2 regions of the Xanthobacter sp. DMC47 genome follow, and region 2 is predicted to be linked to the other one. Evidence: predicted binding sites of a transcription regulator. Region 2 holds the regulator's gene; the other holds the start of a gene.
What was found. The regulator PhoB, encoded in region 2, activates phosphate uptake and scavenging genes when phosphate is short. The targets are predictions, from matches to a motif close to TGTCATNNANCTGTCAT.
Positions count from the first base shown of each region.

Region 1: a site for PhoB is predicted at 3,914-3,930, ahead of ACT54R_RS17920 (RNA degradosome polyphosphate kinase). Genes of this name have one in related genera too.

Region 1 covers NZ_JBQUZM010000004.1:1,302,005-1,319,808, reverse strand. The annotation lists gene ACT54R_RS17930 (hypothetical protein) at 1-20, opposite strand, end outside; gene ppx (exopolyphosphatase) at 132-1,658, opposite strand; gene ACT54R_RS17920 (RNA degradosome polyphosphate kinase) at 1,660-3,846, opposite strand; gene ACT54R_RS17915 (HdaA/DnaA family protein) at 3,953-4,690, opposite strand; gene ACT54R_RS17910 (AI-2E family transporter) at 4,695-5,906, opposite strand; gene ACT54R_RS17905 (CDP-alcohol phosphatidyltransferase family protein) at 5,964-6,494, opposite strand; gene murA (UDP-N-acetylglucosamine 1-carboxyvinyltransferase) at 6,563-7,852, opposite strand; gene ACT54R_RS17895 (hypothetical protein) at 7,921-8,133, opposite strand; gene ACT54R_RS17890 (acyl carrier protein) at 8,434-8,670, shown strand; gene fabF (beta-ketoacyl-ACP synthase II) at 8,780-10,042, shown strand; gene ACT54R_RS17880 (hypothetical protein) at 10,299-10,523, opposite strand; gene mltG (endolytic transglycosylase MltG) at 10,504-11,541, shown strand; gene ACT54R_RS17870 (YicC/YloC family endoribonuclease) at 11,634-12,503, shown strand; gene gmk (guanylate kinase) at 12,515-13,210, shown strand; gene rnd (ribonuclease D) at 13,243-14,391, opposite strand; gene ACT54R_RS17855 (bifunctional diguanylate cyclase/phosphodiesterase) at 14,458-16,761, opposite strand; gene aspS (aspartate--tRNA ligase) at 17,066-17,804, shown strand, end outside.
Region 2 covers NZ_JBQUZM010000007.1:2,262-16,306, reverse strand. The annotation lists gene ACT54R_RS23595 (exodeoxyribonuclease III) at 384-1,202, shown strand; gene ACT54R_RS23590 (hypothetical protein) at 1,210-1,842, opposite strand; gene phoR (phosphate regulon sensor histidine kinase PhoR) at 2,816-4,054, shown strand; gene pstS (phosphate ABC transporter substrate-binding protein PstS) at 4,176-5,216, shown strand; gene pstC (phosphate ABC transporter permease subunit PstC) at 5,316-6,293, shown strand; gene pstA (phosphate ABC transporter permease PstA) at 6,311-7,144, shown strand; gene pstB (phosphate ABC transporter ATP-binding protein PstB) at 7,229-8,053, shown strand; gene phoU (phosphate signaling complex protein PhoU) at 8,074-8,805, shown strand; gene phoB (phosphate regulon transcriptional regulator PhoB) at 8,873-9,574, shown strand; gene ACT54R_RS23550 (flavin monoamine oxidase family protein) at 9,809-11,176, opposite strand; gene ACT54R_RS23545 (MarR family winged helix-turn-helix transcriptional regulator) at 11,364-11,855, shown strand; gene ACT54R_RS23540 (SDR family NAD(P)-dependent oxidoreductase) at 12,071-12,823, shown strand; gene ACT54R_RS23535 (DMT family transporter) at 12,832-13,728, shown strand; gene ACT54R_RS23530 (type 1 glutamine amidotransferase) at 13,810-14,045, shown strand, end outside.

The sequences.
Region 1 (17,804 bases), on a different contig from region 2:
ATGTTCACGAGCTGTTTCATGCCTGAAAGACTGCCGGCCAATTCAGGCGGAAATCCGTGCGGCGACGCGGGGGCACCGGCAACCTTTTCGTGACCGGGCTGGGCGCGGAGCGTGGAGGGGCGGGAGGCGGATCAGTCCGCCGCCCCCTCGTCATATTGCTCCATCGCCGGCTCGCGGCCGATCAGCCGGGCGAGTTGGCGCAAGCGGTTCTGCACACGCTCGTTGACCAGCGGCACCAGCGCTTTTGGTACGCTCAGCACCAACTGGTCGCCACGCACCTTCAGCGGCATGCGGGGCAGGATGCCCGGCATCGCAGCGGACAGTACATAGGCCACCCGCATGGCTGCGCCGAGAATGCGTGCGCGGTCCAGCATTCCGGTGGTGACGAGTTCGAGAATGCGGGTGTCGCTCTCGTCTGCGCCCAAGCCCACATGGCGGAAATAGACCGACAGCGCCACATACGCCCGGCCCGGGTGATCGATGCCGGCGAAGGCGGCGTGGGCGATCATGTTCAGGCTCTGCTCGCCACGATAGTCGGGATGGGCGCGCCAGCCCACGTCCGCCAGCAGGCAGGCCGCGCGGCGCAGGCGGCGTTCCTCGTCCGCCTCCTCCAGCACGGGGGCAGACGCAAAGAATCCGTCGGTCCAGGCGACCAGTTCCTCGCCGTGCAGGGGCGAGCGCGAGCGCAGGACGTTCATCTCGGCGGCGGCGATGAGCAGCGGGTCGCCGGCGCGCTCGGCTTCCGGCAGCAGCGAATAGAGCAGGCCTTCCCGCACGCCGAGCGCGGAGATGACCACCTCGGACGGGCGGCCCTGCCGCACGATGTTCTCCAGCACCAGCGCGCCGTAGGCGAGCAGGGGCCGGCGGGCATCGGAAATCACGTCGATATGGGCCAGCGCCTCGGTATCGGCGCGATGGACGATGCGGGTGAAGTCCAGCGCCTCCCGGGCGGGGATGACGTAGCCGTGCATCACATGCAGCGGATAGCCCTTGGTGAACATGTGGAGGCGCGCGAGCGCCCGCCATGTGCCGCCCACCGCATAGAAGGTGCGGCCGGCGAGGCCTTCCAGAACCTGGGCCTCGGGGATGGTGTCGCGGACGATCTTCTCCGCCTTGCGCGTCGAGCGCGCGGAGCGGTCCTGGAGGGCGAGGCCGCCCAGGGGCAGGGTCACGCCGGTGCCGACGCAGCCGGCCTTCACGTCCACCAGCTCCAGCGAGCCGCCGCCCAGGTCGCCGACGATGCCGTCCGGCGCATGGACGCCCGCGACGATGCCGCACGCGGCGAGTTCCGCCTCGCGCTTGCCGGTCAGGAGTTCGATGCGGGTACCGCAGATCGCCTCGCACTCGGCGATGAACGCCGGGCCGTTCTGCGCATCACGCGCCGCCGCGGTGGCGAGGGCGTGAACCTCTCCCACCTCCATGGCGTCGCAGAGCGCACGGAAACGCCTCAGGGCCGCGAAGGCGCGATCGACGGCATCCTGCGGGAGCCGGCCGGTGGAGAGCACCTCCCGGCCGAGCCCGCACAGGGCCTTCTCGTTGAAGATCGGCGTCAGCGCACGGTTGAGCCCCTCGTACACCACGAGGCGCACCGAGTTTGAGCCGATGTCGATGACGGCAACCGGCGCCCCGTGGGACAGCCGGCCAGGCGCATGCGTCAACTCAGCGCCCGCCTCCGCGGCGGACGAAGAGGCTACGCGGCGAAGAATCCTTGAGAGACTTTCCACGTCCGGACAAGCTCGGATTTGTCATGAAGTACTGATGGGCGTTGAACGGTTCCTCGCCCGGCGCCGGGACTATGCGTTCGGAGGAGCCATCCGGCAAGACGCGCCAGCTCTGCTGGTTGTCGATAAGGTTCGCAACCATGATCTGGTCGAGCACCTGTTCATGCACCGTGGGGTTGGTGATGGGACACAGGGTCTCGACCCGACGGTCGAGGTTGCGCGGCATCAGGTCCGCCGAGGAAATGTAGACGATGGCGTTCGGGCTTGGCAGGCCATGGCCGCCGCCGAAGCAATAGATGCGCGAGTGCTCCAGGAAGCGCCCGACGATGGACTTGACCCGGATGTTCTCGGAAAGGCCGGGAATGCCGGGCCTAAGGCAGCAGATGCCGCGAATGACGCAATCCACCTGCACGCCGGCGGCGCTCGCGGCATAGAGCGCGTCGATGATCTCGGGGTCCACCAGCGAATTGCACTTCAGCCAGATGGCTGCCGGCCGACCGGCCCGCGCGAACTCGATCTCGTCCGCGATGTGCTTCATCAGGCGCGGCTTCAGCGAGGCGGGCGAGACGGCCATCGCGTCCAGCTCGCCCGGCGTCGCATAGCCGGTGATGAAGTTGAAGATGCGCGCAACGTCCTGGGCGATCACCGGGTCGGCGGTGAAGAAGGAGAGATCGGTGTAGATGCGTGCGGTAATGGGGTGGTAGTTGCCGGTGCCCACGTGGACGTAGGTGGCGAGCTGCGAGCCTTCCCGGCGCACCGCCATGGAGAGCTTGCCGTGGGTCTTCAGCTCGATGAAGCCGAACACCACCTGCACGCCCGCGCGTTCCAGGTCGCGGGCCCAGCGGATGTTGGCTTCCTCGTCGAAGCGGGCCTTCAGCTCCACCAGAGCCGTCACCGACTTGCCAGCCTCGGCCGCCTCGGCCAGCGCCTTCACGATGGGGCTGTCGGAGGAGGTGCGGTAGAGGGTCTGCTTGATGGCGACGACGTTGGGGTCGCGGGCGGCCTGACGAAGGAACTGAACCACCACGTCAAAGGATTCATAAGGGTGGTGAACCAGAATGTCCTTCTCACGAATAGCGAGAAAGCAGTCTCCGCCGTGGTCGCGGATGCGCTCGGGAAATCGGGCGTTGTAGGCCTGAAACTTGAGGTCCGGCCGGTCCACCGAAACGAGCTGTGAGAACTCGTTCAGGGCGAGCACGCCGTCCACCACGAAAATCTCGTCGTCATTCACGCCGAGTTCGCGGGCGACGAAGTTGCGCAGCTCCTCAGGCATGGCGGCGTCGGCCTCCATGCGGATCACTTCGCCGTAGCGGCGCTGCTTGAGGGCCGTCTCGAACAGCCGCACGAGGTCTTCCGCTTCTTCCTCGATTTCGAGGTCGCTGTCGCGGATGACCCGGAACACGCCCTGTCCCTTTACCGCGTAGCCGGGGAAGAGGCGGGCGATGAACAGGCCGATCATCTGCTCCAGCGTCATGAAGCGCAGCGCGCCGGTGCCGAGGTCCGGCAGGCGGATGAAGCGATCGACCTTCGCCGGGATTCGGATGAGCGCGTTCATGCCCCGCCCGTCCGACTGCCGCACCAGCTGGAGCGCCAGCGAGAAGCCGAGGTTGGGAATGAACGGGAAGGGGTGCGCAGGATCGATGGCGAGCGGGGTCAGCACCGGGAAGACGTAGTTGAGGAAGTGGCGCTCCAGCACTTCCAGGTCCTCGGGCGTCCCGTCCGCGCCGTCCACGAGCACGATGCCGGCGCCGGCGAGGTCTCGCCTCAGTTCGCGCCAGCGGCCCTGCTGGTCGGCGATCAGCTGAGCGGCGGCGGCGAGAATGGTCGTGAGCTGCTCGGAGGGGGTGAGGCCGTCGGGGCTCGGGGTCTGCACGCCCTCGCGCACCTGCTCCTTCAGGCCCGCGACGCGGACCATGAAGAATTCATCGAGGTTGTTGGCGGAGATGGAGAGGAAGCGCAATTGCTCCAGCAGGGGATGATTGCGGTTCTCCGCTTCCTCCAGCACGCGGCGGTTGAAGCCGAGCCAGGAAATCTCGCGGTTGATGAACCGCTGCGGTGACTGCGCGAGCGGGCTTTCCACTTCGGCGACGACTTCGGTCTCGGAGAGAGCCACAGCCTCGTTCATGCCCATTCGCTCCCGTCGCTCCCTCGTGCCCCAATGGCGGAAACCGGCCGGACCATGGCTGGCTTGGATGACCACTCTATGACATTGCGCCGCCCGTGCATGCTCCTCAATCTTCCGACTGGGGAGATGTGCCCGGAGGCGCCTCGTCCGGCAGATCGGCCAGCGCGGTCGCCAGCACCTGGGCGGCAAGAGCACGCGTCACCGGACGCCGGGCGGCCAGCGCTGCCTGGTCGAGCGCCTCGACGATGTGTTGCGCGCCTGCCACCGAGCGCGGGATGCGCAACAGCAGGTATTGCACCGTTGCCTCGTCCACGGCGAGCTGCCGGTCGGCGAACAGCTTGACCAGGACCGCGGCGAGCAGCGCATCGTCCGCCGGGGCGATCTCGAACACCGGGATCGCGCGCAGCCGGGAGGCGAGGTCGGCGGTGGCGAGGGTGAAGCCGGAGGGCGGCATGCGCGCCGTCATCAGCAGGTAGGCCTGCTGCTCGCGGGCGAGATTGAGCAGGTGGAACAGGGCGGGCTCGCTGAACGTCGCCGGGTCAAGGTCTTCCAATACCAGCGCTTCATGGGCGAGGGCCGCCGGCACCGCCTCGCGGGCGAGATCAGAGGCGGCCAGCGTCAGCGCGCCCGAACGCTCGGCGAAGATGGCGGCGAGGTGGCTCTTGCCCGCGCCCTCCGGCCCGACGAGGCAGGCGACGCGCGACGGCCAGTCGGGAAATGCGTCGATCAGGGCGAGTGCCGCCGCGTTGCCGGGCGCGGCCAGGAAGTCCTCGCGCCGGAGTGCGGGCTGGTTCGGCAGGTCGAGGGGAAGCTGTCGCGGCGGCTCGGCCGGGGTGCGGGGCATCGGGTCAGCGCGTCTCGGCGGGCGGATCTTCGTCCGCCGCGCCCTGATAGAGCGAGGACTGCATGTAGCGGGCGATGGCGAAGCGCACCAGCACGCCGGCGACGGCCGTGAGCGGAACCGCCAGCAGCAGGCCCACGAAGCCGAAGAGATAGCCGAAGGCGAACAAGGCGAACATCAGCCACACCGGGTGCACGCCGATGCTGTCGCCCACCAGTTTCGGCGAGAGCACATAGCCCTCGATGGTCTGGCCGGCGACGAAGATGGCGAGCACGGTGCCGATCATGCTCCAGTCCGGGAAGAACTGGACGATGGCCACGCCCATGGCCAGCACGAAGCCGGTGAGCGAGCCCACATAGGGGATGAAGGTGATGACCCCCGAGACGATGCCGATCAGCAGGCCGAAGTTCAGCCCCACCATGGAGAGGGAGACGGCATAGAAGCCGCCGAGCAGCAGGCAGACCATGGCCTGCCCGCGCACGAAGCCGGCCACGGCATTGTCCATGGCGAGGGCGAGGCTCCTCACCACCGGGCGGTGCGGCACGGGCACCAGCCGGTCCACCAGGCCCACCATCTCGTTCCAGTCGCAGAGGATGTAGAACACAACCACTGGCGTCACCACCAGCAGCGCGAACAGCGAGATCAGCGCCTGCCCGCCGGACCAGACGGACGAGAGCAGGCTCAGCACATGGCTCACCCCCTGCGTCATCAGGTCGGAGATGGAGCGCTGCATGTCCGGCAGCCGGTCGCCGACGATGCCGCTCAACCATTCCCGGTTTTCTTCGGTCAGGAGGCCCTGCAGGCGCGTCACATAGGACGGCAGGCGCTGGATGAACTCGAACAGCTGGGACGACAGGATGGGCAGCGCCAGCAGGAAGAACAGCATCACCAGCAGCAGCATGATCCCCACCACGACCAGCGCGGAGAGGGTGCGAGCGACGCCGATGCGCTCCAGGCGCGCGACGACCGGATTGAGGAAATAGGCGAGCACGATGCCGGCCACGAACGGCAGGAGGATGCCCGCGAGCAGCCACAGGACGACGGCGGTGAGCAGCAGCGCGCCCACCCAGAAGCGGGCCTGGATGCGCACGGAGGGACCCTCCACCTCGGCATGGACCGGCAGGGGCATGCGCGGCAGGCGGGCGAAGGCGGCACCGCGCCGCGCCGGCGACGTGGGGTCGCTGCGGAGTTCCGGCATACGGGTGCGGTCGCCGTCCATCACCTTGCGCCTTTCAACCGGCCGCCCCGAGAAGCGCCGATCCTGAACCGTTGCCCCTCAGCTTGCCATATGGCGCGTCCATGCGGCGAGATAGGCAGCGGCGGAAAGGCCCGTCAAGAGGCCGACAAGCACGAGCCCCAGATCGTACAGGCCGGGCACCGTCACCCCGAAGCCCGCGCTGGCCAGCACAAGGGCAGCGAAGCTGATCTGGGCCGCCGTATTGACCTTGGAAATCAGCAGAGGGCTGATGGTTACCGGCTTCGCCATCACCAGCGACAGCACCACCGCGCCGATGATCATCACGTCCCGCGACACCACCGCGATGGCCACCCAGCGCGGGATGAGCCCCACCACCGCCAGCGTCACGTAGATGGAGACGAGGAGCGCCTTGTCGGCAACCGGGTCAAGATAGGAGCCGAGCTCCGTCTGCATCTGGAAGCGCTTGGCGATGAAGCCGTCGAGTGCGTCGGAAATCCCCGCCGCGAGGAACAGCCAGAAGGCGAACAGCGGTTCGCCGGATGCAATGGCCCACACCACGGCCGGCACCAGGAAGATGCGCAGCAAGGTGATGATGTTGGGGATGCTCACGGCTCTTCCGCCACCCTGATAGCGTTGAAAGGCCCGTCATTGGAGGGCGCGGAAAGCTCCGCGCCCGTTCAGCCGCTGATGCGCTCGATCTCGGCGCCGCAGCGCGACAGCTTCTCTTCGAGCTTCTCGAAGCCGCGATCGAGATGGTAGACGCGCTGGACCATGGTCTCGCCCTCGGCGGCGAGGCCGGCGATGACGAGGGAGACCGAGGCGCGCAGGTCGGTGGCCATCACCGGGGCGCCGGTCAGGCGCTCGACGCCCTCCACCACGGCGGTGTCGCCGTCGAGCTGGATGCGGGCGCCGAGGCGGGCCAGCTCCTGCACGTGCATGAAGCGGTTTTCGAAAATGGTCTCGGTGATGCGCGAGCGTCCCTTGGCCTTCGTCATCAGGGCCATGAGCTGGGCCTGGAGGTCCGTCGGGAAGCCCGGATACGGGGCGGTGGAGACCTCCACCGGCAGGATGCCGGCGCCGTTGCGGCGCACGCGGATGCCCTCGTTGGTGGCATCGATCTCGGCGCCGGCGTGGCGCAGGGTCTCAAGCGCGTCTTCAAGCAGGTCCGGGCGGGCGCCGGCGAGCATCACGTCGCCGCCGGTCATGGCCGTGGCCATGGCATAGGTCCCGGTCTCGATGCGGTCGGGCAGCACGGCATGGCGGGCGGCCTTGAGGCGCGGCACGCCTTCGATGCGGATGGTGGAGGTGCCGGCCCCCTCGATGCGCGCGCCCATCTTGATGAGGCAGTCGGCGACGTCGACGATCTCCGGCTCGCGCGCGGCGTTCTCGATCACGCTCTCGCCGCGGGCGAGGGCGGCGGCCATCAGCGCGGTATGGGTCGCGCCCACCGACACCTTCGGGAACACGATGCGGGCGCCGGTGAGCCCGCGCGGGGCCTTGGCCAGCACGTAGCCGGCGTCGATCTCGATGTCCGCGCCGAGCGCCCGCAGGGCGTCGAGGTGGAAATCCACCGGCCGGGTGCCGATGGCGCAGCCCCCCGGCAGGGAGACCTTGGCGACGCCCATGCGGGCGAGGAGCGGCCCGACCACCCAGAAGGAGGCGCGCATCTTCGACACCAGTTCGTAAGGAGCGACAGTGTCGACGATGACGCGAGCGTCGATCTCCAGCGTCTGGCCGGCATAGGGGTCGTCCCCGTTGCGCTTGCCGTTGGTGGTGATGTCCACGCCGTGATTGCCGAGGATGCGCTGCAGCAGCGCCACGTCCGCGAGCCGCGGCACGTTCTCGAGAATCAGCTTCTCCTCGGTCAGGAGGCTGGCGATCATCAGCGGCAGGGCTGCGTTCTTCGCGCCCGAGATGGGGATCGTGCCCTTCAGCTCGTTGCCGCCGACGATGCGAATCTTGTCCATGCCGTCCTGTCCTTGCCTTGCGGGCGGCGCCCCCCGAGCCGGCCGTAAGCGGGTATAAGAGGAAAGCTCTAGCCCGCCTCGCCGTCCGGCACAATCGCGGGCTTCCCCTCGGGCGGGGCGCTGCTACCACCCGTTGCGGGATTTCCACCGGAAGCCTCGGGGGAAGATGACGCATCGGGCGCCTGCGGCGTGCGCCGGGCGCGGGCCTGCGTCTTGCGGCGCTGGAGATTGGCGCGCAGGGCGGCGGCGAGGCGGTCCGATCGATCCGTGTCAGAGGCCATGATGTTCCCTTTTCGTCCCATTAAAGCTGGTCCCGAGCCGGCGCAAGGGCACCCTTTCTCCTTACCTTTGCGTGCATTGCTGGCCTTGCCGCAGGGAGTGTGCTAACGAGCCCAATTGCTGGGCCGGGGGCACGCGGGCGTTCAGGCGCTCCACCATCCGCGCGCGGCGCGAGGACGGACCGACGCAATCTCGTCTCCTTCGCGACGGAGGGGGACTGGGCACGGCGGAAAAAAGGCATTATGCCCTCGTCCAGCCGCCGAACGGCAACGGGATTATCCGAACAACCGAGGGTTCGATCTATGAGTGACATCGCCGAGCGGGTGAAGAAGATTGTCGCGGAGCATCTGGGGGTTGAGCCCGAGAAGGTCACGGAGAGCGCCTCCTTCATCGACGATCTCGGCGCCGACAGCCTCGACACCGTGGAACTCGTGATGGCCTTCGAGGAGGCTTTCAACTGCGAGATCCCGGACGATGCCGCCGAGACCATTCTGACTGTGGGCGACGCGATCAAGTTCCTGGAAAAGAACGCGGCTTGATCCATTCGCGTGTCCATCTGGCGGTCGCGTGGCGCTTGGCGCCCGCGGCCGTTGTTGCACCGGGCCGCGCGCCAGGCGCGCTGATTGCCCGCCTCCCGGAGTTTTTCCCATGAGACGTGTTGTCGTCACCGGCCTCGGCATGGTGACGCCGCTCGCCTGCGGCGTCGAGCCGACCTGGCGGCGGCTTCTCGCCGGCGAAAGCGGTGTCAAGGCGATCAGCCATTTCGAGGTCGCCGACCTCGCGTGCAAGATCGCGGCGAACATCCCCCGCGGCGACGGGTCCGACGGCACCTACAATCCCGACCAGTGGATGGAGCCGAAGGAACAGCGCAAGGTCGATGAATTCATCGTCTTCGCCATGGCCGCCGCCACCCAGGCGCTGGACGACGCCGGCTGGCATCCCACGGAGTACGAGGACCAGATCACCTCTGGCGTCCTGATCGGCTCCGGCATCGGCGGCATCGAGGGCATCGCGGATGCGTCCCTGCTGCTGAAGGATCGCGGCCCGCGTCGCATCTCGCCCTTCTTCATTCCCGGCCGGCTCATCAACCTCGCCGGCGGCTACGTCTCCATCGCCCACGGCCTCAAGGGGCCGAACCATGCGGTGGTCACGGCCTGCTCCACCGGCGCCCACGCCATCGGCGACGCCGGCCGGCTGATCGCCCTTGGCGATGCGGACGTGATGGTCGCGGGCGGCACCGAATCGCCGGTGAACCGGCTCTCCATCGCCGGCTTCGCCGCCTGCAAGGCCCTTTGCACCGCCTTCAACGAAGACCCCACCCACGCCTCGCGCCCCTATGACAAGGACCGCGACGGCTTCGTCATGGGCGAGGGCGCCGGTGTCGTGGTGCTGGAAGAGCTGGAGCACGCCAAGGCCCGCGGCGCCAAGATCTACGCCGAGCTGGTTGGCTACGGCCTCTCGGGTGATGCGTTCCACATCACCGCCCCGTCCATGGACGGCGATGGCGCCTATCGCTGCATGTCGGCGGCGCTGAAGCGGGCGGGGATGACGGCCGATGACATCGACTACATCAACGCCCATGGCACCTCCACCATGGCCGACGAGATCGAGCTGAAGGCGGTTGAGCGGCTGCTCGGCAATGCGGCGGCCAAGACCGCCATGTCTTCGACCAAGTCGTCCATCGGCCACCTGCTCGGAGCCGCGGGCTCGGTGGAGGCGATCTTCTCCATCCTCGCCATCCGCGACCAGATCGCCCCGGCGACGCTGAATCTCGACAATCCGTCGGTGGAAACGCCGATCGATCTGGTGCCGCTGACGCCCAAGCCGCGCAAGATCGACGCCGTGCTGTCCAATTCCTTCGGGTTTGGCGGCACGAACGCGTCGCTGGTTTTCCGCCGCTACGCCGCCTGATGCGGCCCGACGGCCGGGCTCGCGCCCGGCCGCACGACGCTGGGACAGCCTGCCCCCGTCACGCCCGAATGTCCCTTTAGCAAGCCGCCAAAAGGTGGCTGACTGCCCCGCCGACAGGGCGGGAGCCTTCGCCGACGACAAGGGAGCCCGGGATGGCCCAGTCCAACGACGGATCATCGACGCGCGAGGAGCCGGTGGAGGCCGGGAGCACGGCAGCCCCGACGCCGGCATCTTCCGAGCCTGCCGTGCCGCAGTCTCACGCCGGTGCAGGCGAGGAATCGCCGCTTCTGCCGAAGGGGCAGGTCCGTCCGCCCGACGCCGGCGTGTCCGCCCCGCCACGGCCGCCCGCCGCTCCGCCGATGCCCACCGGTCCCGCCCGCAGTTCGAAGCCGCGCAAGGCGCCGCCGCGCCGGCCACCGCCGAAGCCGCCCAGGCCATCGCGCAGCGCGCGGCATCCCGCTGTGACCATCGGCAGCGGCATCTTCACCTTCCTGCTGTTCGTCTTCGTGGCAGTGGGGCTCGCCGGTTGGTACGGCCAGCGCGCTTTCACCGAGCCGGGCCCGTTGACCACTGAGAAGGTGGTGAACATTCCGCGTGGCGCCGGGGTGCGCGACATGGCGGAAATCCTGGAGCGCGAGGGCGTGGTCCAGAGCTGGGTGCTGTTCGTCGCCGGGCAGAAGATCGCCCGGCCGGATGCCTCACTGAAGGCGGGTGAGTACGTGTTCAAGCCGGGCCAGTCGGTGGCGAGCGTCATCGACACCATCGCCTCCGGCAAGGTCGTGCTCCACCAGGTGACCATCCCTGAGGGGCTGACCAGCCAGCAGGTGGTCAAGCGGCTGATGGACAACGATCTTCTCACCGGCACGCCCGCCGTGCCGCAGGAGGGCACGCTGCTGCCCGAGACCTACCGCATCCACCGCGGCATGACCCGGGACGCCGTGTTGCAGGAGATGGCGGATGCCCAGAAGAAGCTGCTCGCGACCGTCTGGGCCAAGCGCGCACCGGACCTGCCGCTCAAGAGCCCGCAGGAACTCGTGACCCTCGCCTCCATCGTCGAGAAGGAGACCGGGCAGGCCGACGAGCGACCCAAGGTCGCCGCCGTGTTCGTCAATCGCCTCACGAAGAAGATGCGGCTCCAGTCCGATCCGACCATCATCTATGGCATCGTTGGTGGCAGGGGCTCGCTCGGCCGGCCCATCAGCCGCACCGACATTGCCACCGCGACGGCCTACAATACCTATGCCATCGACGGCCTGCCGCCCGGCCCCATCTGCAATCCGGGCAAGGACGCGCTGATGGCGGCCGCCAACCCGCCGAAGACGAAGGATCTGTTCTTCGTCGCCGATGGCACCGGCGGTCACGCCTTCGCCGAGACCCTGGCGGATCACAACAAGAATGTCAGCCGCTGGCGGGCGATCGAGCAGGGCGCAGCCCCGGCCCAGGGCGGGCAGTCGCCCGCAGGGCCGCCCACCACACCTCCGGCCGCCCCCGGCCGCTGACCGACACGGAGACGGCGATGGCCGCGGGACCGATCATCAAGCGCGCAGCGGTCTCGGCCGGAAAGGTGGAGCCGAGGACGCCGCTCGCCAGCATGACCGGCTTCGCCCGCGTCTCGGGCTCGCACGGTCCGTGGCGCTTCGGCTGGGAAGTGCGTTCCGTCAACGGCAAGGGCCTCGACCTGCGGCTCCGCTTGCCGCCCGGCTTCGAGGCGATGGAATCGGACGTCCGCAGCCGCACCGGGCAGGTGCTCTCCCGCGGCTCCGTTTCCGCCAATCTCACCGCCACCCGCGAGGGCGAAGCCTCCACCGTCCGCGTCAACCAGGGTGCGCTGGAAGCGCTTTACCGTGCCATGGCCGAGAGCGCGCGTCGCCTCGGCGCTGCCGCTCCCACCCTTGATTCGCTCCTCGCCGTGAAGGGCATGGTGGAGATCACCGAGGCCGAGGACAGCGAGGAGGAGCGCCGCGCCCTGATGGCTGCCGTGCTCGAAGCGTTCGACCGGGCGCTGGCCGATCTCGGGACCATGCGCGAGCGGGAGGGCAGCGCCCTCAATTCCATCCTGACCGAGCGCCTTGATTCGATCACCGGCCTTGTGTCCCGCGCCGAGCGCCTGCCCGAGCGGTCGGTCGAGGCGGTCAAGGGCCGCATCGCAGATCAGGTCCGGGTGCTGATGGACGCCGCCTCGCTGGATCCGGATCGTCTCCACCAGGAGGCCATTCTCGCCGTCACCAAGGCCGATGTGCGCGAGGAACTCGACCGCCTCGTCGCCCACATCGCCGCCGCGCGCGACCTGATGGCGGCCGGCGGCCCGGTGGGGCGGCGGCTGGATTTCCTCGCCCAGGAGTTCAACCGCGAGGCGAACACCCTGTGCTCAAAGTCCAATTCCGTGGCGCTCACGCAGATCGGGCTTGACCTCAAGCTGCTCGTGGATCAGTTCCGCGAGCAAATCCAGAACCTCGAGTGAAGTCCGCCGCGATGCCCAATTCCGCCTCTTCCTCCGTATCGCCGCACTTCGCCCTGCCGGGCTGGAAGCCGGGGGCAGGGGTGCTGGCGCGCCGCGGACTGATGCTGGTGCTCTCCTCCCCGTCGGGGGCCGGCAAGACCACGCTTTCCCGCCTGCTGCTCAAGAGCGACGACCGCATCACCATGTCGGTCTCGGTGACCACCCGCGCGCCGCGGCCGGGCGAGGAGCACGGCAAGGACTACTTCTTCGTCGATCGCGACACCTTCCACCGCATGCGCGACGAAGGCGAGCTGCTGGAGCACGCCACGGTCTTCGAGAATCTCTACGGCACCCCGCGCGGCGCCGTGGAGCAGGCGCTCTCGGCCGGGCGGGACGTGCTGTTCGACATCGACTGGCAGGGCACCCAGCAACTCGGCGAGAGCGCCCAGCAGGATCTGGTGAAGGTCTTCATCCTGCCGCCGTCGGCGGCCGACCTGGAGCAGCGGCTGAGGTCGCGGGCGCAGGATTCGGAGGAGGTCGTGCATCAGCGCATGGCCAAGGCCTCGGACGAGATCAGCCATTACACCGAATACGACTACATCATCATCAATCACGACGTGGAGGACAGCCTCGCCAAGCTCACCGCCATCCTTCAGGCGGAGCGGCTGAAGCGGCGGCGGCTCACCGGGCTTTCGAGCTTCGTGAAGGGCCTGCGCGACAACCTCTGAGGGACGCTCTTGAGACGGGCAGAGGGCGGCGCCTACTTCTGCACCGCCACCACCTTCCCCTTGTCCACCGCCAGGGCAAGGTTGCCGGCCTTGAGGGCGAGGGCGTGAACCCCGAACAGCTCGCGTCGCCAGCCCTTCAGCGCAGGCACGTCGGCCTCGTCGCTCACCGCGATCCGCTCCAGGTCCTCGGTCGTCGCGATCACCTTGGCGGCCACGGCGTTCTGCTCCGCCGTCATGCGCAGCAGCACCTTCAGCAGCTCGACCGTAGCACTGGCGCCGTTGGGCAGGGGCTTGTCCCGCTCGATGCGGGGCAAGGTCTTGGGGTCGCGGGCGACGCCGCGCTTCACCGCCTCCAGCACCGCCTCGCCGTAGCGCGAACGCTCGAAGCCCTTGGGCAGGGACCGCAGCTCCGCCAGCTTCTCGGGGGTTTGCGGCTGCTGCACGGCGATCTCGCCGATAACCTCGTCCTTGATGACGCGACCGCGCGGCAGGTCGCGGGTCTGGGCCTCCCGCTCGCGCCAGGCGGCGACTTCCACCAGCACCGCCAGTTCGCGCGGCTTGCGCACGCGCGACTTGAGCCGCTCCCAGGCCTGCTCGGGATGCTGCTCATAGGTGGCGGGGGAGGTGAGGACGTGCATCTCCTCGCCCACCCACTCGCCGCGGCCGCGCGCGTCGAGGTCGGCGGTCAGCTTGATGTAGATGTCCCGCAGGTGAGTGACGTCGGCGATGGCGTAGGTGATCTGGGCCTGGCTCAGCGGCCGGCGCGACCAGTCGGTGAAGCGCGAGGACTTGTCGAGGCTGTGGCCGACGGTGCGCTGGACCAGCTGGTCGTAGGAAATGCTGTCGCCGTATCCCAGAACCATCGCGGCCACCTGGGTGTCGAACACCGGGTGCGGAATCAGCCGGGCCTGATGCCAGATGATCTCGATGTCCTGCCGCCCGGCGTGGAAGACCTTCATCACCCGCTCATTGCTCATGAGCCGATAGAAGGGGGCGAGGTCCAGCCCATCCGAGAGCGCGTCGATGAGAATGGCCTCGTCGGGAGAGGCCACCTGCACCACGCACAGCTTCGGCCAGAAGGTGCTTTCCCGCAGGAATTCCGTGTCGACGGTGACGAAGGGGTGTCGCGCAAGACGCTCGCAGGCAACTGCCAGCGCCTCGGTCGAGGTGATGGGGTCCATGCTGCAAACATACCCACGACGACGCGTTCGGCAAAGGAAATGTGGCGCTATGTTGTCGGAAAGGCGTCAGGCAGCCGAGGCGCGGGCGCGGCGCAGGGCTTCCTCTGCGGAGCCAGGACGGCCCAACAGGTAGCCCTGCAGGTGTGAGCAACCTTCGGCCGTGAGCAGCCGGCGCTGACCCTCGGTCTCGACGCCTTCGGCGGTACAGCGCAGCCCGAGCGTGCGGGCGAGGCCGACGATCGCACGGACAATGGCGAGGCTCTGGGGCGAGGTCTCCACCTGCTCGATGAACGAGCGGTCCACCTTGATGCGGCCGATGCTGAGCGTCCGCAGGTAGCCGAGAGAGGAATAGCCGGTGCCGAAATCATCGAGCGCGACCGTGATTCCCTCTTCGCTGAACTGTTCCAGCGTCGCCCGCACCATGGGGCCTTCGTGCAGCAGGGTGCTTTCGGTGATCTCCACTTCGAGCCGCGAGGGGGCGAGGCCCGAGCTTTCGAGCGCGCTCCGCACCTGCCGAAAAGCTTCGGCGCCGCGGAACTGGACGGGCGAGAGGTTGACCGAGACGACAAGACCGTCAGGCCAGGCGGTTGCTGCGGTACAGGCCTCGGTGAGAACCCAGGCGCCGAGCGGCAGGATGAGCCCGGTTTCCTCGGCCACCGGGATGAAGCTTTCCGGATTGACCAGTCCGCGCTCGGGATGGCGCCAGCGCAGCAGCGCCTCGAACCCGGCGATTCGGCCCGATTCGGCCTCGACGATGGGCTGGTAGAGCAGGAAGAACTGATGCTCCCGCCATGCGGTCTGGAGGTCTACCTCCATCTCCCGCCGCTCGCGGACCAGACGCTCCATCTCCTCGACGAAGACACGGGCAATGCCCCGGCCGTCGGTCTTGGCACGATAGAGGGCGAGGTCGGCATTCTTGAGCAGCGCCGCCACGTCGTTGCCGTCGCGCGGGGCCATCACGATGCCGATGCTGCAGCCGCTGATGATGCGGTGGAGGCCGAGGTGAAGCGGCGTCCGCAGCGCGTCGATCAGGCGTTGGGCGAGTTCCGTCGCCTCGCTCTCGCGCGTCACCCCCAACAGCACGACTGCGAACTCGTCGCCTCCCAGGCGCGCAGCGAAATCCTCGGGGCCGAGCAGGCCGCGCATGCGTTCCGCCAGTTCCGCCAGCATGGTATCCCCGGCGTCGTGGCCGAGGGTGTCGTTGACGGTCTTGAAATAATCGAGGTCGAGATAGATCAGGGCGAAGGGCGTCCCGCCGCCCCGCGCGCCCAGGAGCGCGCCCAGCCGTTCGGTGAAGGCGAGGCGGTTGGGCAGGCCGGTCAGCATGTCGATCCGCGCCATGGCGTGCTGCGTCACGGCGAAGGCGCGCTCATCGCGAAGGTGCCGGCCGAGCCCCCAGGCGGCGAGGACGATGGTGAGGCAGAGCAGCCCGGCGGCCACGAGCAGAGGCGTCGCCCGCTGCCACATGAGGGCGTCGAGGGACGCAACGCTGTCGCTCACCACCACCGCCACCGGCAGGTCGCCGACCGGGTGGACGGCGGCGACGCGGGCCTTCTCGTCCAGCGTGCCGGCGGGCAGCTCAGCCATCTGGCCGCTGCCGAACACCGCCGCCGCGGTCCGCGCGCGCACGGCAGCATCGCGCGGAGACAGGCCGGCCGAGCCGGGATTGCGGGCGAGCAGCGCGCCGTCCGACCGAACCAGAGCGATCATGCCGTCGCGGCCGAGCCGGATGCCGCCGTAGAAGCGCTCGAAATAGGCTTGCTCCATGGCTCCCAGCACCAGGCCGAGGAAGCGGCCGGAGCTGTTGGCGAAGCGCTTGGCAAGATAGATGGTGACTGAGCCGGTGCCGCGGTTCGGGACCGGCTCGCTCAGGAAGATGTCGGGTCCCCGCATCCCTTCGAGGGCCAGGAAATAATCCCTGTCGGATACGTTGACCCTGGGGATGGGCCAATAGCGCGAGAAGTTGAGGAGCTTGCCAGTCTCGTCGATGATCGTGATGGCGTCGACGAAGGGCAGACCCGAAATCTTCTCCCGCAGGGTCGCGTGGATGTCTTCCCTCGACATCACGACGGCAAGTTCGGCCTGCGTCTCGATGCCTTTTTCGCGTGCATGGGAGATGAGGTCGTCCTGGATGAGGCCGACACTCTGGAAAGCCCGGGCGGTCTGCTCGGACAGCGTCACCGCGAGGTTTTCAAGTTCCCTGGTGCGGTCCGCAGCGCCATCGTGCCACAGTCGCGTCACCAGCAGGCTGGTGGCCGAGATGACGCAGACGATCAGGGCGATGACGATGAAGGCGAGCCACAGAGGCCCGCGCAGCGCCGGACCAGCCACGTCCGACGGCCCGGTCTCCCGCCCCTTCGGCGTCTCCATGCCGGCCTCATTCTCTGTCACACCCGCACCCGCACGACCCGTCGATTGAGACACGGCGAAGCTGAACCTACATCCTTCGCGCACGGCTGAACAGGACTGCGCGCTTGACACGGGCCGGAACGCATGCACCTTCGCCCCGCCTCAGATGCGGACTTTCGAGCCGTGGCGCGCGGTGACGCGGCGCCCGGCACGCAAGCGGCGCCTTGGGGGGCCGGTGCGCGCCAATGGCCTGCGCGCGGACCCTCGGGCAGCAGGGTCTTTTTCGCCCCGTGTCTTCCCTGATCAGCCTTGAAAGGGCGACCCCATGCACCGTTACCGCTCCCACACCTGCGGCGCGCTTTCGACCGCCGAGGTGGGCCAGATTGTCCGCCTCTCCGGCTGGTGCCACCGCATCCGCGACCACGGCGGCGTGCTCTTCATCGACCTGCGCGATCACTACGGCCTTACCCAGGTGGTGGTGGACCCGGACAGCGCGGCCTTCAAGGACGCCGAGAAGGTGCGATCCGAATGGGTCATCCGCATCGACGGCAAGGTGCGTCCGCGCCCCGAGGGCACCGAGAATCCGGACCTGACCACCGGCGCCGTGGAGGTCTATGCCCTCGAGCTGGAAGTGCTCGGCCCGGCGGCGGAGCTGCCGCTGCCCGTGTTCGGCGACGTGGAATATCCGGAAGAGACGCGGCTGAAGTACCGCTTCCTCGACCTCCGCCGCGAGAAGCTCCACCGCAACATCATGACCCGTGGCGCCATCATCGACGCCATGCGCCGGCGCATGAAGGATCAGGGCTTCTTCGAGTTCCAGACGCCCATCCTCACAGCCTCCTCGCCGGAAGGCGCGCGCGACTTCCTGGTGCCCTCGCGCCTGCATCCCGGCAAGTTCTACGCCCTGCCACAGGCACCGCAGCAGTACAAGCAGCTCATCATGATGAGCGGCTTCGACCGCTACTTTCAGATCGCCCCCTGCTTCCGTGACGAGGACCCGCGCGCCGACCGCCTGCCCGGCGAGTTCTACCAGCTCGACCTGGAGATGAGCTTCGTCGAGCAGG
Region 2 (14,045 bases):
GTGCAGTCGCTGGCCGAGATCGACGGCCCTCTTTTGAAGACCTTCTGCGCCCGCGTCGCAGCCATCGCGAAGAGTCCGTCGGCCGGGTCTCCGGCAGGTCCGGCTGCGGAGGCTTCTGCCGCCCGTTCAGCCTGAACCGCCCCCTCATCCGTCACGCGGCGCCGCCGCGTGCCACCTTCTCCCGCAAGGGGAGAAGGGACGGACCGCTCTCGCTGGTCCCAAATCTCCTGGTAGGAGCCTCCCCTCTCCCCTTGCTGGAGAGGGGCCGGGGGTGAGGGGTTGGGTTCGCCCTGACGCACGCCCCTCGGTGCCCCGCCTTGCCTCCCCCGCCCGCGCAGGTGTAAGCCTCGATCTTCCCGTCCTTTTTCAGTCTGCCATTGCCCGTGTCCCTCACCGTCTGCACCTGGAACATCAATTCCGTCCGCATCCGCCTCGACATCGTGCGCGCCGCCGTGGAGCGGCTGCAGCCGGATGTGCTGTGCCTGCAGGAGACCAAGTGCCAGGACGACAAGTTTCCCCTCAACGCCATCCGTGACATGGGCTTTCCCCACATCGCGCTGAACGGGCAGAAGGGCTGGCATGGGGTGGCGACGTTCTCCAAGCGCCCTTTCGCGCAGGTGGAGAAGGGCAATTTCTGCGGCAAGGGCGATGCCCGCCACATCGCGGTGACGCTCGATGGCGCCCATGCGCTCGGCCAGCCGCTCACCATCCATAATTTCTACGTGCCGGCCGGCGGCGACGTGCCGGACCCGGAGCTGAACCCCAAGTTCGCCCACAAGCTCGCCTTCCTCGACGAGATCACCACCTGGGCGCCGCTGAAGGCCCATGCCGCCGGCAGCGCGCACGCCATCGTGGTGGGCGACCTCAACATCGCTCCGCTCGAGACCGACGTGTGGAACCACAAGCAGCTGCTCACCGTGGTCAGCCATACCCCGGTCGAGGTGGAGCGGCTTGCCGCGTTCCAGGCGTCCGGCCCGTGGGTGGACGTGATGCGCCGCTTCGTGCCGCCGCAGGAGAAGCTCTTCACCTGGTGGAGCTACCGCTCGCCCGACTACACGGCGAACGACCGCGGCCGCCGCCTCGACCATGTCTGGGCGTCGCAGGGCCTTGCGCCCGCCGCCCGCGCCATGACCGTGCTGAAGGACGCGCGCGGCTGGGAAAAGCCGTCCGATCACGTCCCCGTGGCGATGACCTTCGCGTAGAGGCCCCTCAGGGCTTCGCGGGCGATGGGGCGGGGGGCGTCAGGGGCGTTTCCGCCGGCCCGCCGAGGCCGGGAATGCCGAGTGCCGCGCCGATCTTGCCCTTGGGCACCTTCATCACCTGAATTCCGGGCGGCAACTGGAACTGCTTCTGGTCCTGCGGCGCGCGCGCGAGGGATGTCGCCTCGAACACCGTGTGCTTCGCGCCCTTGATCTCCACCACCGTGCGCAGGGCGATGCCGTCCGGCGTGATGCAGGCGGTGGTGGGGCCGAGGACCGATTTCATCTGCGGATCGACCTTCCACACGTCGCAGGGCTCCCCCGCCACCGTGTCCTCGCCCACCCTGAGGCCGGTGCCGGAGAGGGCACCGAGCACGTATTCCGGCGGCAGCTCGATCTCCACCGCCATGTTGGGCAGGTTGGGGGTGCGCACCACCATGCTGCGCGCCTTCAGGTCGATGATGCCCACCATGCTGCCGGGAATGTTGGGCTTCTGGATCTCCACCCGCATCCGGCCCCCGCTGTGGGCGATGTCGACGGTGCCGCCGCGCTTGAGGTCCGCCTTCAGGGCGAAGTCGGTGCTGGGCAGGGGCACGGGATCGGCGCGGGCCGGGGAGACCGGCGGCAGCAGGGCCAGGGCCATCACCCCGGCCGCAAGGGTGAAGACCGGCCCTGAAAGACCCGTGACGGCACGGCGGCGGCCGCATCCGCCCGCTTGGCGCCGGCAATCATGACCCATCGTCAACTCCTCCGCCCCCGGCCCGTCATACCAGATGGACCTGACCGTTGGGCAAGGGCATGTCGGCCCGACACGCCTTTCCAAACGCCTCGGGGAATGCCCCAGAGGCACCTGATGCAACGGTATGGCGCAGCAGACGCGACCCGGGCCGCCGGCGCAACCCACCCGCGTGGGCGGGTGGCGCAGGACTGGCGAAAATCGCGCTCGATCAAATATCCGGAGGGTTGGTTGTCGTAATGCCTTCTTGGAGGGGCGCGAGCATCACCCCCCAACCAAAGGGCTGCCGGACCGGGGCGATTCGCCACAGGTGGACGGGTGGACAGGCGGCCGCGAAATGCGCCGGGAAGAAGCAGCGAGGCCGTGTAGGATGACGCGAAAAGGAGGGCGCGCCAGAATGATGCCGGAAGGGCCAGCGCAGGAGGGTCGCGAAGCTGAAGGACGCGAGGCCGGCGCACGCGAGCCCGGGAGCCGCGAGCCGGAGAAGCGCGAGGCGGGCAAGCCCGTGCGGGCGCCGCGCGCGGCCGAGCGGCGTGCGCAGGCGGCCGAAACGCCGGTGCTGACGCCCGCCTCCACCGCGCCCTCGCCTGCGCCTTCCAGTCCGGCGGCATCCCTCCCCGCTATGTCCCTGCCGGCCATGTCCCTCCCCGGCGTGCCCCTGCCCGCCTCGTCCTTGTCGGCGACGCCCCCGGCGGCGCCAGCGGCGACGACCAGCCCGCTGCCCGAGAGCGGGCCTGCCCCCGCCCCCCTGCCGGAACCCGCGGTCGCGGCCGCCGCAGCTGCCTCTCCGCCCGCGGCTGCGCCCCCCGCCCAGCCGAGCCTGGGTATATCCCCGTTTGCTGCGCCAAGTGGCCGGAGCGGACGGCGGAGCCTCGCGCTGGTGGGCGCCATCGCCGCGGTGGTCATCGGCGGCGCCGCCGCCGGCGTGCTCGAACCGCTGCTGGCGATCGTCCTGGCGGCGCTGCTGGTGGCGCTCTGGCTGTCGCTGCGGACAGCGCCGCCGGCGCCGCTTCCCGTGGTGACGCCCCTGCCCCCGCCGCAGCCGCCCCCGTCGCGGGATTCCCAGGCCTGCGCGGTGGTGGCGGCGCTGCCCGAGCCGGCGCTGCTGCTCTCGGCCGCCGGCAACATCATCACCGCCAACCAGCGGGTCGCCCTGGCGCTCGGCCCGACGCGGGTGGGCGATCCCCTCTCCTTCGTGGTGCGCGTGCCGGAGGTGCTGGACGCGGTGCGCGCGGCGGCGGCGGACGGCGTGCCCCGGCGGGTGGAGTTCGCCGAGCGCATCCCCCTCGACCGCTGGCTGGAAGCCCATGTGGTGCCGCTCCGGCTGCACGTCTCCCCCGAGCGCGCGCCCGACGCGGTGCTGCTGACCTTCCGCGACCTCACCCAGCAGCGCCGGGTGGAGCAGATGCGGGCGGACTTCGTGGCCAACGCCAGCCACGAGCTGCGCACGCCCCTCGCGTCCCTCTCGGGCTTCATCGAGACGCTGCAGGGCCCGGCGCGCAACGACACGCCGGCCCGCGAGCGCTTCCTCGCCATCATGTCGGCGCAGGCCCGGCGCATGTCGCGCCTCATCGACGATCTGCTCTCGCTCTCGCGCATCGAACTGAACGCCCACGTCCAGCCGCAAACCAAGGTGGACCTCGGCGCCATCATCGCCCACGTCTGCGACACCCTCTCCCCCCTCGCCCGTGACCGCGGGGTGGAGCTGGAGCAGGTGCGCGAGTCCGGCGACCTGGAAATCCTCGGCGATCGCGACGAGCTGATCCGCCTGTTCGAGAATTTGGTGGAGAACGCCCTCAAGTACGGCGCCGCCGGCAAGACGGTGCAGGTGCGGCTCGCCCGCGAGAACGGTACCGCCGTGGTGAGCGTGCAGGACTTCGGCCCGGGCATCGCGCCGGAGCACCTGCCGCGCCTCACCGAGCGCTTCTACCGGGTGGACGTGGCGGCCAGCCGCGACCAGGGCGGTACGGGGCTCGGGCTCGCCATCGTCAAGCATATCGTCGCCCGCCACCGTGGCCGGCTCACCGTGGAAAGCGAGCTGGGCCGGGGCGCAATCTTCTCCGTACGCCTGGATACTTTGCCGAACCCGGAACAAATGTTAGAAAAAGCAAAGACCTAGGCTGTCATGCCCGTGTCACGCACGCGTCATAGAACCTTGGCGCGCCGGGGCTAAGAGTCCTGAGCCCAGAGTTGCCCCGGCGCCTGCCGGAGCGGCAACCGATTTGGCAAGGAGAGATATCTTGAAGCTCACCACCGCTCTCGGCGTGATCGCCGTAGCCGGCTCGCTGTTTGCCGGCAGCGCCCAGGCTGTCGATTTCACCGGCGCTGGCGCGTCCTTCCCCGCCCCCGTCTACCAGTCCTGGGGCGCGAAGTTCAAAGAGAAGACCGGCTCCACGCTGAACTACCAGTCGATCGGCTCCGGCGGCGGCCAGAACCAGATCATCAACCGCACGGTGGACTTCGGCGCCTCCGACGCGACGGTCCCCGGCGAGAAGCTCGCCGCCAACAACCTGCTGCAGTTCCCGACCGTGATCGGCTCGGTGGTCGCCACCGTCAACCTCGACGGCATCGCCACCAACCAGCTCAAGCTCACCGGCCCGGTGCTCGCCGACATCTATCTCGGCAAGATCACCAAGTGGAACGACAAGGCCATCGCCGACCTGAACCCCGGCGTGACCCTGCCCGCGAACGCCATCGTCCCGGTCTATCGTTCGGACTCTTCGGGCACGACCTCCATCTTCACCGCCTACCTGTCGGCCGTCAGCCCCGACTGGAAGTCCAAGGTCGGCTCTGCCACCTCGGTCCAGTGGCCCACCGGCGCCGGCGCCAAGGGTAACGAGGGTGTCACCGGCACCGTCAAGAACACCAAGGGCGGCATCGGCTACGTCGAGTTCATCTACGCCGCCGCCAACAAGCTGGTCGTGACCCAGCTGCAGAACAAGGCCGGCAAGTTCGTCAGCCCCGAGGTCGCCGGCTTCCAGGCCGCCGCCGCCTCCGCCGACTGGAAGGGCGCCAAGGACTTCGCCGCTTCCATGATCGACGCCCCGGCCCCCGAGGCTTGGCCGATCGTCTCCCCCACCTACATCCTGCTGCCGAAGAACCCGACCAACGTCGAGGCTTCCCGCGAAGTGATGAAGTTCTTCGAGTGGGCCTACACCAAGGAAGGCGCCGACATCGCCGAGAACCTGCACTACATCCCGCTGCCCGCGGCGGTGGTCGAGCAGGTGAAGGCCGCCTTCAAGGCCGAAGTGAAGGGCCCGGACGGCAAGCCCGTCCTCTGATCCGACGCGATCGCGCCGCCCTCCCAAAGAGGGCGGCGCTTTTCCTTAAGGTGACAGGTCCGGTAGCGCACGCATCGACAAGCCGGGGCAGGGGATAAAATGGACGCGACGGTGGAAGGCATGCGGTCTGGCTCGGCAGAGCCCATCAGCAAGGCCAAGGGAACGGGGCGGATCGCCGATCCGATCTTCATCGGCCTCCTCTGGGCGAGCGGCATCTTCGTCCTGATCCTGCTCGGGCTCATCATCGCCGAGCTGTTCAAGGGCGGCCTGCCGGCCCTCCAGCACTTCGGGCTGGACTTCATCTGGTCGTCCGCCTGGAACCCGGTGACCGAGAATTTCGGCGCCCTGGTGATGATCTACGGCACGCTGTTCTCCGCCATCATCGCGGTGATCGTGGCGCTGCCGCTCTCCTTCGGCATCGCCTTCTTCCTCACCGAGATCGCGCCCCAGCCGCTCAAGCGGCCCATCGGCGTCGCGGTGCAGCTGCTCGCCGCCGTGCCGTCCATCATCTACGGCATGTGGGGCTTCTTCGTCATCGTCCCGCTGATGGCGGCCTACGTGCAGCCGCCCCTGATCGACCTGTTCGGCGACATCCCGGTGATCGGCGCGCTGTTCGCCGGCCCGCCGCTCGGCTCCGGCATGCTCACCGCCGGCCTCATCCTCGCCGTGATGATCCTGCCCTTCATCACTGCCATGTTCGTCGAGACGCTCGAGAGCGTGCCGCCCATGCTGAAGGAATCCGCCTACGGCATCGGCGCGACCACCTACGAGGTCTACAAGAACGTCTCCGTGCCCTACGGCAAGACCGCCATGGTGGGCGCCATCATGCTTGGCCTCGGCCGCGCTCTGGGCGAGACCATGGCCGTGACCTTCGTCATCGGCAACGCGACGCGCATGTCCGCCTCCCTGTTCGCGCCGGGAGCCACCATCGCCTCCACCATCGCCAACGAATTCCCCGAGGCCCCGATCGGGTCGCTGAAGCTCACCTCGCTCCTGCAGCTCGGCTTCATCCTGTTCGTGATCTCCTTCATCGTCCTTGCACTGTCCCGGGCGCTCGTGCGCTCGCGGCTCGACTGATCGGGGGCTCGAACGTCATGGCTTCCCTCGCTGCGCGCCGCGCCGTCGACAAGACCGTCAAGGCGGTATCCACCGGCTTCGCCGTCTTCGCCCTGTTCCTGCTGGGCTGGATCCTCTGGACCCTGCTCTCGCGCGGCCTGCCCGCGCTGGGCACCAACGTCTTCACCCAGGTCACCAAGCCGCCGGGCCAGGGGGGCGGCCTTCTCAATGCCATCGTCGGCTCGCTGATCCAGATCGCCATCGCCATGGCCATCGGCGGCCCCATCGGCATCTTCTGCGGCACCTTCCTCGCCGAGAACGGCAAGGGCACCAAGATCGGCGCCGCCGCCCGCTTCGTGAACGACATCCTGCTGTCGGCGCCGTCCATCCTGGTCGGCCTGTTCATCTACACTTTGCTGGTGGTGCCGCTCGGCGGCTTCTCCGGCTGGGCCGGTGCCATCGCCCTCGCCATCCTGGTGATCCCGGTCATCGTGCGCACCACCGAGGACATGCTGAACCTCGTTCCGGTGGGCCTGCGCGAAGCCGCCTTCGCGCTCGGCGCGCCGCAGTGGAAGGTGGTCATGTTCATCACCTGGCGGGCGGCCCGCGCCGGCATCGTCACCGGCGTGCTTTTGGCCATCGCCCGCGCCGCCGGCGAGACCGCCCCGCTGCTGTTCACCTCGCTGGGCAACAACGCCATGTCGACCGACCTGTCGAAGCCCATGGCCAGCCTGCCCATCGCCATCTACCAGTTCGCCGGCAGCCCGTTCGACGACTGGGTGGCCCTCGCCTGGGCCGGCGCGCTGCTCATCACGGTGGGCGTGCTGGTGCTGAACGTGGCCTCCCGCCTCTTCCTGGCCCGCAGCCACTGATTTCAAGGCGCGGGCCATGGCCCGCCGCCTCTCCGCCCCTTCCATTTCCTCCGAAGCACGGCCACAAGCCCAAGCGAGGACAAGATGACTTCAGCCGTCGATCCCACCTTCAATCTCGCGTCCGCCGTGGGGGCCAAGCCCGACGCGCCGCAGGCTCCCGCCAAGATCAAGGTGGAGAACCTGCAGTTCTACTACGGCAGCAACCACGCGTTGCGGAACATCAACTTCCAGGTTCCCGAGAAGCGCGTGACGGCCATGATCGGCCCGTCGGGCTGCGGCAAGTCCACGCTGCTGCGCGTGTTCAACCGCATGTTCGATCTCTATCCCGGCCAGCGCGCCGAGGGCGCGGTGATGTTCGACGGCGTGAACATCGTCGGCAAGGAGCTGGACCCCACCATCGTGCGCACCCGCATCGGCATGGTGTTCCAGAAGCCCACGCCTTTCCCCATGTCCATCTACGACAACATCGCCTTCGGCGTGAAGCTGCACGAGAAGCTCTCCAAGGCGCAGATGGACGAGCGCGTGGAATGGTGCCTGCGCAAGGCCGCCATCTGGGACGAGACCAAGGACCGCCTGCACACCTCGGCCCTCGGCATGTCCGGCGGCCAGCAGCAGCGCCTGTGCATCGCCCGCACCATCGCGGTGAAGCCCGAGGTGATCCTGCTGGACGAGCCCACCTCGGCGCTCGACCCCATCTCCACCTCGAAGATCGAGGACCTGATCGACGAGCTGAAGCAGGACTTCACCATCGTCATCGTCACCCACAACATGCAGCAGGCCGCGCGCTGCGCCGACATGACCGCCTTCTTCTACCTGGGCGAGCTCATCGAGATGGCCCCCTCGGACGTGATCTTCACCAATCCGAAGGAGATCAAGACGCGCGACTACATCACCGGCCGCTTCGGCTGACCGATTGAAGGATCACTGAGATGCCGGATCATATCGTCGCCTCCTTCGATCAGGAGCTGAAGGAAATCGGCCGCAAGGTCGTCGAGATGGGCGGGCAGGCCGAGCGCCTGGTCGCCGACAGCGTCACGTCCCTCATCCGCCGCGACACCGCCCTCGCCCAGAAGGTGGTGCTGCTCGACGCGACCGTGGATCAGGTGCAGCGCGAGATCGAGGACCGGGCCATCCTGGTCATCGCCAAGCGCCAGCCCGTGGCCGTCGACCTGCGCGAGATCGTCGCCGCCATCCGCATCGCCAACGACCTCGAGCGCATCGGCGACCTCGCCAAGAACGTCGGCAAGCGCGTCATCGCCATCGAGGGCGAGTACCATCCGGCGAAGCTGGTGCGCGGGGTGGAGCACATCTCCGACCTCGTGCTCGAGCAGCTCAAGGAAGTGCTCGACGCCTACGCCGCCCGCAACGAGGCGAAGGCGCTGGAAGTGTGGGGCCGCGACGGCGCCATCGACACCATGTACACGTCGCTGTTCCGCGAGCTCCTCACCTACATGATGGAAGACCCGCGCAACATCTCCGTGTGCACGCATCTCCTGTTCTGCGCCAAGAACATTGAGCGTATCGGCGACCACGCGACCAACATCGCGGAGATCGTCTACTACATGGTGACGGGCCAGAACCTGCCGGAGAGCCGCCCGAAGGCGGACGCCTCCAGCGATACCACCCTGCCCTTCCCGGGCCGCACCACCGTTCAGAGCTGATCGCCAAAGGCGACCCGCACACGCTGAAGACGGGGCGCAGAGCCCCGATAGTGACGGATAGAGCAAAGTGCCGGCGCGTATTCTGATCGTCGAGGATGAAGAGCCGTTGACCCTCCTGCTCCGGTACAATCTGGAGTCGGAGGGCTACGGCGTCGAGAGCGTGGGACGCGGCGACGAGGCCGAGACCCGGCTGCGCGAAAGCGTGCCGGATCTCATCATCCTCGACTGGATGCTTCCCGGCCTTTCGGGCATCGAGCTGTGCCGGCGCCTGCGCACCCGGCCGGAGACCGAGCGCCTGCCGGTCATCATGCTCACCGCCCGCGGAGAGGAGACCGAGCGGGTGCGCGGCCTCGCCACCGGCGCCGACGACTATGTTGTGAAACCGTTCTCGGTACCCGAGTTGCTCGCCCGCGTGCGGGCCCTGCTGCGCCGGGCCAAGCCCGAGCACGTGGCGACCCTCCTGCGCGCAGGGGACATCGAGCTCGACCGCGAGACCCACCGGGTGCATCGCGGCGGGCGCGAGATCCACCTCGGCCCCACCGAGTTCCGCCTGCTCGAATTCCTGATGCAGAGCCCCGGCCGCGTCTTCTCCCGCGAGCAATTGCTCGACGGCGTGTGGGGCCAGGACGTCTATATCGACGAGCGCACGGTGGATGTTCACGTGGGCCGCCTGCGCAAGGCCATCAACCGCGGCCGCCAGTCCGACCCCATCCGCACCGTGCGCGGTGCCGGCTATTCCTTCAACGAGATGTTCGCCCGCGCCCATTGAGCGCGGCTTTCGCTCAGGCGGAGGGCGGGCTTTAGGGCGTTGTCTTCGCTCAGGCGCCGCGCGGGCTTTTTGCACCGTCATCCCCCGGCTCGTCCGGGGGATCCACGTGTCCGCTCGTCCGGGTGGTCCGAAATCCGGGCACCCCTCCGGCCCATAAGTGGATCGCCCGCACGAGGCGGGCGATGACGGTCCTGAAAAGGGAAGAAGCGAAGACGGCCGTACGGCCCGCCCCCCTCACCCCGTCCGCACGCCCAGCAGCCCCAGCGCCTGCTTCGCGGCGCGCTCGCCCGAGAGCCAGGCGCCGCCCACCGTGCCCCAGAGGGTCTCGTGGGTGTGCTCGCCGGCGAAGACGAGGCGCCCGCCCACCGTCTCTGTGAAGGCGCGGCGCATGTTGCCGAAGCCCGGCAGGGCGCAGGAGAAGGCGCCGAGCGCCCACGGCTCCTTGCTCCAGCGGGTGGCGAACACCTTGGTCACGCGCGCCGCCGCATCCGCCCCGAACTCGCGCGTCAGCGCCGCCTTCACGAAGGCGGCGGCGGCCTCGGGCGGGCTGTCGGCGAGGCCGGCGGCCACGTCGCCGCCCACCTCCAGGCTGTAGAGATCGGTGCCGCCGATGCGGGCGCGCAGGGCATAGGCGCGCGAGCCGTCGGCGCGGAAATAGATCAGTTCGTCGGCGCCGAGATTGCCGGGATTGCGCGGCATCCGGAAACCGATGTGGTCGAAAGCGCCGAGCGTGATCTTCTCGATCGCCGTGCGATAGCGCGGCGGCAGGTTCGGCCCGATGCGCAGCTTGCCGGCGGCGATGACGCTCGGCGGCACCGCGACGATCACCGTGCGGCCGGTCACGCTGCCCTTGCTGGTCTGCACCGAGACGAGGCGCGGGCTGAGGTCGATGGACCGCGCCACCACCTCGAGCCGCACCGTGAGCGGCCGGGCGAGCTGCGCCACCAGCGTGCCCACCCCCTGCCGGCAGATGTCCTCGCTCTCGCGCTCGTCGGCGCGGGACACGTCCACGGTGGAGACCTGATCCAGCTCCTTGGCGCAGTTGAACGGGCCGAGGACGAAGCGGGCGCTCGGCCCCCACGGCCCGAGGTCCGGCAGGGCACGGGAGGCGGCCATGTCGCGGTTGGCGTCGCCCGCGGCGACGATGGCTCGCTCGCCCCGGCGCACGGTGGCGACGAAATCCTCGTAATCGGTATCGCCCGCCTCGCGCCCGTTCACATAGAGCCGGCCGCCCTCCGGCGCGCGATAGATGTCGAGCCCCTCGGCCCGGCCGAAGGCGGCCATGGGGCGCGCCGCCGGCATGTTGAGGCGCGGCGCGCCGAGGTCGAACGGCACGCCGAACTGACTGGTGTCTGTCACCGTGCGGCCGCCCACCTGCTTGCCGGCCTCCAGCAGCACATAGCTGCGCCCGGCCTCGGCGATGCGCCGCGCGGCGGCGATGCCGGCGGCTCCGGCACCGATGATGATGACATCCGCCTCGATCTGCTGGCCGAGCGCGCGCGAGGTCGCGAGGCTCAGGCCGGCGAGCGGCGCAGCCGCCAGCGCGGCACCACGGGCCAGCAGCGCGCGGCGGGAAAGGGAAAGGCGATCGGGTCCGGTCACGGGCGGAACGCTACCATGGGGCGCAGAGCGGGGCGAGAGGGCGGGCCGCCCTCAGCGGTAAACGCGCGACAACACGGACTTTCCGGCGTTTTCCGCTCCAACCTTCGCAAAATTGTAAGCCGGCATGTGGATAAAGGGGCGCGCGGACGGGCCGCCCCGCTCGCGCTCAGGAAGGGCGGGGAGACCCATGAAAGACCCGGTTCAGAAGACCATCGGCTACAGGCTCACCCACACGGCGCGGCTGCAGAAGGCGCTGTCGGCCCGTCTCCTCGCCGGTCTCGGGCTGTTTCCGGGGCAGGAATCCGTGCTCAAGCTGCTGTGCGAGGCCGACGGCCGCACCATGGGCGATCTCGCCTCGGCGCTGCGGGTGCGTCCGCCCACCGCCTCCAAGACCATCGCCCGCCTCACCACCCAGGGCCTCGTGGAGCGCCGCGCCACCGACGGCGACGGCCGCCTCGTGCGCGTCTTCCTCACCGATGCCGGCCGCGAGCGCGGCGCCTCCATCGACCATGTGTGGGACCAGCTGGAGGCCGAGATGGTGGTCGGCCTCGACAGCAAGGAGAAGAAGCGGCTGCGCAAGCTTCTGCGCAAGGTGGAGAAGAATCTCGCCCTGCGGCTCGGCGCCGACGGCGGCCTCGACGATGAGGCCGAGCCCGGCGACGAGGACGAGGACGCCTGAGGGTCGTCCGCCCCCTCACGCCACCGGCCTTGCGCCCGGCGCATGGAGCGCTGCGCGACCATGCGCCTGACCGCCCTTTTCTCCCGGCCCGTCCCGCGCTATGCGTTGGCTGATCGGTTTTTCAATCGATTAAAGCCACACACCGGCAAAAGCCGCCGCGCCAACGGAAAAAACCTCAGAACGCCGGCCAGATCCGGCGCCGCACCGGGGGAAACATGTCCAACGCCATCGATCTCAAGGACCGCTTCGCCATCGTCACCGGCGGTGCGCAGGGCATCGGCCGCGCCGTGGTGGAGCGCTTTCTCGCCTCCGGCGCCCGCGTCGCCATCTTCGATCGCGACACCGACCTCGTGGTGAAGACCGCCGACGAACTGGGCCGCGCCCGCGTGATGCCCGTCACCGTCGACGTCAGCCGCCTCGCCGACGTGGAGCGCGCGGTGGCCGAGGTGCATGCCGAATTCGGCCGCATCGACATCCTCGTGAACAATGCCGGCGTCGCCGGGGCGAACCACAAGGTGTGGGACTATCCCGAAGCGGAATGGAAGAAGGTGATGGCCATCAATCTCGACGGCCCCTTCTTCTGCTGCCGCGCCGTGGCGCCGCACATGATCGCGCAGAAATACGGGCGCATCGTCAATGTCGCCTCCATCGCCGGCAAGGAGGGCAACCCCAACGCCTCGGCCTATTCGGCCTCGAAGGCGGGCGTGATCGCCCTCACCAAGTCGCTGGGCAAGGAGCTGGCCGAATTCGACATCGCAGTGAACTGCGTGACGCCCGCCGCCGCGCGCACCGCCATCTTCGACCAGATGAGCCAGCAGCACATCGACTACATGCTCTCCAAGATCCCGCGCGGGCGCTTCGTGCAGGTGGACGAGGTGGCCGCGACCATCGCCTTCGCCGCCTCGGCCGATTGCTCCTTCACCACGGGCGCGGTGTTCGACCTGTCCGGCGGCCGCGCCACCTATTGAGGACCGCCATGCGCGCGCCGGGAGACAGTCACGTCACGCCCGCCCCGGCGCCGCTCGTCGGCATCGCGCTCATGTGCCTCGCGGTGATGAGCTTCGCGCTGACCGACACCACGGCCAAATGGCTGAGCGCCCACATCAATGTGCTGATCGTGGTGTGGGCGCGCTATGTCATCCACTTCGCCTTGTCGCTGGTGGTGTTCAACCCGTGGACCGTGCCGGGGCTGATGCGCACCAAGCGGCCGGGGCTGCAGATCGTCCGCTCGGCCCTGCTGTTCGCCACCACGGCATTGAATTTCACGGCCCTCCAGTTCCTGCAGCTGGACCAGACCGTCTCCATCATGTTCTCCATCCCCTTCTTCGTGGCGCTGTTTGCCGGGCCGCTGCTGGGGGAGCGGGTGGGGCTGGAGCGCTGGCTCGCCATCATCGTGGGCTTCGCCGGCATCCTGCTGGTGGTGCGGCCGGGGGCCGGGGGCATCCATCCAGCCGCCGTCCTCTCGCTGGTGGCGGCGGCTACCTACGCGCTTTATTCCATCACCACCCGCATGCTGGCGCGCACGGACGCCAGCAAGACGACGCTGTTCTACACCGCGCTCGTCGGCTCGGTGGTGGCCAGCATCCCCCTGCCCTTCGTGTGGGAAACACCGCGCGACCCGGCGGTGATCGGCGCCATGGTCGGCCTCGGCGCGGTGGCCGGCGCGGGCCATTTCGTGCTGATCCTCGCCCATGCGCGGGCGCCGGCGGCGACGCTCGCGCCCTATATCTACACGCAGATCCTGAGCATGATCGCGCTCGGGTGGCTGGTGTTCGGCCAGGTGCCGAGCCTGTGGACGCTGGCCGGTGCCGCCATCGTCATCGCCTCGGGTGCCTATCTTCTGGTGCGCGACGCGCAGATGCGGCCCCATTGACCGAATAAAGCGAAAGCCTTCTCTGTTTCGTCAAATTGCACCTTATGCTGGGCCTCACTCTTCCCAGCTCGCAGGATCATCATGAGCGCCGCCCGTCTTCTCGTCGTCGAAGGAAACACCGCGGAGGCCCGCGCGCGGCAGGTGGCTTTCGGCGGACAGGCGGCGAGCGAGGGCTATGCGCAGCTGCTGCGCGAGCTGTTCCCGGGCACGGTGACGGTGGACATCTGCTACCCCGCCGATGCCGGCGCGAACCTGCCCGACGCGGGGGGCCTCGAAGGCTATGACGGCATCGCCATCACCGGCTCCTCGCTGAACAT